2 regions of the Billgrantia hypersalina genome follow, and region 1 is predicted to be linked to the other one. Evidence: riboswitches for the same ligand, from Rfam matches in the RefSeq annotation. Region 1 holds a riboswitch; the other holds the start of a gene.

Region 1 (2,458 bases):
TGGCCGCACCGATGCCGGAGGTGATGTGGTCGTAGCCAGGGGCGATATCGGTCACCAGCGGGCCGAGGGTATAGAAAGGCGCCTCGTCGCAGTATTCGAGCTGCTTTTCCATGTTCTCCTTGACCAGGTGCATCGGCACGTGGCCGGGACCTTCGATCATTACCTGCACGTCGTGCTTCCAGGCGATCCGGGTCAGCTCGCCGAGGGTCTTGAGCTCGGCCATCTGCGCTTCGTCGTTGGCATCCGCCACCGAGCCAGGGCGCAGGCCATCGCCCAGCGAGAAGGCCACGTCGTACTGCTTGCAGATCTCGCAGATCTCCTCGAAGTGGGTATAGAGGAAGCTCTCCTCGTGATGGAACAGGCACCACTTGGCCATGATCGAACCGCCACGAGAAACGATGCCGGTGACGCGCTTTGCAGTGAGCGGTACGTAGCGCAACAGCACCCCGGCATGGATGGTGAAGTAGTCCACGCCCTGTTCGGCCTGCTCGATCAGGGTGTCGCGGAACACCTCCCAGGTAAGGTCCTCGGCCACGCCCTTGACCTTCTCCAGCGCCTGGTAGATCGGCACCGTGCCGATCGGCACCGGCGCGTTGCGGATGATCCACTCGCGGGTCTCGTGGATGTTCTGGCCGGTGGAGAGATCCATGATGGTGTCGGCGCCCCAGCGGATCCCCCAGGTCATCTTGTCGACTTCCTCCTCGATGGAGGAGGTCACCGCCGAGTTGCCCAGGTTGCCGTTGATCTTCACCAGGAAGTTGCGGCCGATGATCATCGGCTCCGATTCCGGGTGGTTGATGTTGCAGGGAATGATCGCTCTTCCTGCCGCCACCTCGTCACGTACGAATTCCGGTGTGATCTCCTTGGGCAGGCGCGCGCCGAAGCCCTGACCGGGATGCTGGTGGCCGAGGATACGCTCCACCTCGTCCGTTCCCAGCGCCTGGCGTCGCTGGTTCTCGCGAATGGCGATGAACTCCATTTCCGGCGTGACGATGCCCTGGCTAGCGTAATGCAGCTGGGTCACGTTCTTTCCCGGTTTGGCGCGGCGGGGCGTGCGGGTCAGGTCAAAGCGCAGCGGGGCGAGCATCGGGTCGCTGGCTCGACGCTTCCCGTATTCGCTGGTAGGGCCGTCAAGGAACTCGGTGTCGCCACGCGCCTCGATCCAGGCGCGGCGCAACTCGGGCAGGCCGCGGCGCAGGTCGATATCGGTATTTGGGTCGGTGTAGGGGCCGGACGTGTCGTAGACCAGCAGCGGGGGGTTCTCCTCGTCGGCGCCGGACGTTTTCGTCGGCGACAGCGAGATCTCCCGGAAGGGCACGCGGATGTCGGGACGTGAACCCTCGACATAGACCTTGCGCGAACCGGGCAGCGGCTGAATGGCGGCCTCGTCGACCTTGGCGGTCTCGGCGAGGAAGTGGGCGGTCTTGCTCATGGGTGTTCTCCCTTGTTGTGGGTCGTCAGGGAGGACAGCTGGGGAGGACAGGGGCAGCAGGGCGGCGCCCGGCTGCGTGTCGCTTGATCCCTACGCTGGTCCTAGCCAGTTCAGGTTCAACGGGATCCATGCTGGGCGCGCGGCGCTGCATGATCTCAGCCGTCTTCAACGGCACCCCGTCAAGCGTGGTTGCCCGCTTTCGTTGCGGGCTGGGTCGTTTCCGCCTTGAGTCGGGGCTGCTCCGGCGGCAGGCCTTCGAGGAGGCGCTGTAAATACCTCCCTGTACGCTACCTACGCCATCCATGGCTTAGGACCTCCTCTTCGGCCTGCCCCCGGCGCCCCTCGCGTCTTCGCAGCGGCACCGGTCAGGCAGTGGGCTAGTCTGCGTGATCCAGCCCCATCTGCCAGAAATCGATCTCGAGCCGGGTGGCGTCGCGGAACACCTCGACGAGCTCGCCGAAGCGCGCCGGGGTGACGTCGGCCAGGCGTGCGTCGAGCCATGCGAGCTCGGCGTCCATGGCGTTCTGGAATTCCTCGCTTTCGTACATGGCGATCCAGGCGTCATAGGGGTTGGCGCTGCCACGCACGGTGAAGGCCTGGGCGTTCAGCCAATTGGCGATCTCGCCGTAACCCACCAGACAGGGTGCGAGTGCCACATGCAGGTCGAGCAGGTCGCCGCGGTTGCCGGTATCCAGTACGTAGCGGGTGTAGGCCATCGTCGCCCGTGCCTCGGGCAGCGCGGCAAGCTCCACCTCAGAGATGCCCCATTCCTGGCAGTAGCCCACGTGAAGGTCGAGCTCCACGTCGACGATCGCCTTGAGGCCATCGTAGGCCTGGCGCAGGTCGGCCAGGGTGCGGCTCTTGTAGGCGGCGAGTGCGTAGGCGCGGGCGAAGTGGATCAGGAACAGGTAGTCCTGCTGCAGGTAGTGGCGAAAGGCGCTTTCAGCGAGAGTGCCGGCACCCAAATGACGTACGAAATCGTGCTCGACGTAGTCACGCCAGTCCGCCTGGCAGGCACGGGTGAGG
Region 2 (2,458 bases), on a different contig from region 1:
AGCCCAAGCAGCACCGGCACCACGATGGCAGCACACAAGAGATCAGCGATCAGGAACAATCGCAGCACCGAGAGCCCTTGAAGCGCCACCGCCACCACCGGCACCATCAACGCGACGCTGACCAGCCGCGCCGCACCGATGGAGAGCCCCCGCCGGCCCGAGCCCGCCACGACCAGCGAAGCAATGCCGTTCTGCAGGGTATCGACGCTGGAAGCGACCAATGTGACGGCCAGCACCAGCGACGGCAGCGCCAGCCAGCCCGGCGCTTCGCTCAACAGCGCGAAGAAGGGAATCGGCGGCTCGCCCAGGGCAACGCCACTCATTGCCGCCAGCATGCCAAGCCCGCCCACCATCGCCGCCACGGCCACGGTAATAGCACCGCCCAGCCAGGCGCCGCGATTCAAGGCGCTGTCGTCACGTGCCGCCCATACCCGCTGCCAGTAGCCTTGGTGGAATAGGTTGGCAGCCGTCACTGCGATGACCAACGTCAGCGCCACGCCCAGCGCACTGCCGGTGGGGATCGACGGGAGGGTCGCCTCGGCAGGCATCTCCGGCAGGCGGGCAAGCGCTATGCCGCCCACCACCAGCAGCAGCACGATCAGCAGCCACGCCTGCCAGCGGTCGGTGGCCAGGCTCGCCCGCAGCCCACCGATGGCGGTATAGATCAGCGTGGTCACCGCGACGCCGATTACCACCAGCGCCGGCGGCACATCCGAGAGCAGTATCGTGATCGCCCCGATGGCGGTCAGCTCGGCAGCCAGGAAACAGGCCATGTAGAGGATCGACACCAGCGCCACCCAGCGGCGCACGCCTGCCCCGTAGCAGGCTTCGGCGAACTCCCCGATGCTGCGCCCTTCAGGCAAGTGACGGCGAATCGCCGGTCCGTAGAGACCCAGCACGATGAAAGGCAGCGCCGAACCGATGGCATACCCCGCCAGCGCGACGGGGCCAACGAAGGCGCCGATCTCCGGCGGCGCGAAGAGAATCCACGCGCCCATGCCGGAAGCCAGGAACGAGAATCCCAGGGTTGCAGCAGGCTGGGAATTACGGGCGGTGACGTAGTCGTCGAGCGGGCCGTCGGCCCGGCGAGCCCTGAGGCCCAGAAAAGCAAAGCAAATGAGCGCCGCGCCAAGCACGGCTGACGTCAGGTAGGGCATGTCGCGCTTCCTCCGCCGGTATGAACCGGATCAGGTTCCAGGGTCGGCACTTGGCCCTCTCAGCCCGCACGGCGGGACTCCCCTGGCGACAATGAATGAGAGAATTTACTATGGCGGTCTACAAGGGTAAGGCACAACGCCGCGTTGCATGAGTCGATATGCCTCGAATCCCCTGAAATGATATAACAACCATAAAACCAGAACGACTACCCTCGCAGGGAACCACCATGCCTTTCAGTGAAGCCAAGGAACACGCCCCCGGGCATTTGCACCGCCTCTTTGCCGACCCCTATTCCGCCTTTGACAACCTGGCTATCGAACGCCAACTCCACCTGCGGATCGCCCTGCAGGCACTGGTCTGCGACCCCCTGGCCAGCGGACGGCTGACGCTGCGGGTCATCCATGGCTGGGAAAACGGCGGCTTCGAACCTTCCGACCTGGCACATAGCGACCACCGTATCGCCACGCTCAACGATCTGGAGCAGGTACGGCTGCGTTATCAAGAGGCTTTCGAGAAGGCCGCTCCGCTGCCGCGTGACGAGGCATCACTGCTTGCCGAGCCGCTGGCGCACGCCATTACCGAGGCTGAAGCCAAGGGCATGGCGCTGGACGAAGAGACGCGCACCATTCCCGCCCGCTGGCCCGCCTTCGATCGTGGCCTCACGCTCTACACTTTTTTCAAGGTCTACCACCGCCTTACCTACGGCGAGGACGACGCCTACCGCTCGATTCGCTGTCAGACGCTGCGCGGCCCGCGGGAAATTCACGAATTTCATCTCGAAGAGGGGGAGTTCGCGGTGATCCGTCCCGCCGACGACACCCCCGGGAACAGCGTGCTGGCGCTGCACGTCAGCCAACTCGAACCGGTGCTGATGCTGCTGGAGACGTGCCGCAGCTAGGCCCTGCCGACCTCGATTCCATTACCCCTTCTCCCGCGGCACCCTGCCCATCAGGTAGAACTCGGGATTGGGCGGCGTGCCGGTGAGTGTGACGAGGCGGTTGGAGAGGCCGAAGAAGGCTGTAATGGCGCCGATATCCCAGATGTCGCTCTGGGTGAAGCCGACCTCGATCAGGCGCGCCTGCCATTCATCGGTGAGCTCGCCCACCTCCAGCCCACAGTGCATTGCGAAATCGAGCATCACCCGGTGCCGCTCGCTGATCGGAGCGGTGCGGTGGTTGATGGCCACCTGATCGGCCAGCAGGGGATTCTTGCTATAGATGCGCACCAGCGCGCCATGGGCTACCACGCAGTAGAGACAGTGGTTGCGCGCGCTGGTGGCGACCACGATCATTTCTTTCTC

The links. Region 1 has a riboswitch for thiamine pyrophosphate ahead of thiC (phosphomethylpyrimidine synthase ThiC). Riboswitches for the same ligand answer to the same signal wherever they lie in the genome.
Region 2: it holds a riboswitch for thiamine pyrophosphate, as region 1 does, so the genes downstream of both, ACOJCM_RS12470 (sodium:solute symporter family transporter) here and thiC (phosphomethylpyrimidine synthase ThiC) in region 1, are expected to answer to the same signal.

The regions. Positions count from the first base shown of each region.
Region 1 is NZ_JBMIQI010000006.1:82,553-85,010, reverse strand. It holds gene thiC (phosphomethylpyrimidine synthase ThiC) at 1-1,432, opposite strand, end outside; TPP riboswitch at 1,503-1,621, opposite strand; gene tenA (thiaminase II) at 1,810-2,458, opposite strand, start outside.
Region 2 is NZ_JBMIQI010000012.1:336,691-339,148, reverse strand. It holds gene ACOJCM_RS12470 (sodium:solute symporter family transporter) at 1-1,157, opposite strand, end outside; TPP riboswitch at 1,147-1,251, opposite strand; gene ACOJCM_RS12465 (hypothetical protein) at 1,385-2,056, shown strand; gene ACOJCM_RS12460 (peroxidase-related enzyme) at 2,078-2,458, opposite strand, start outside.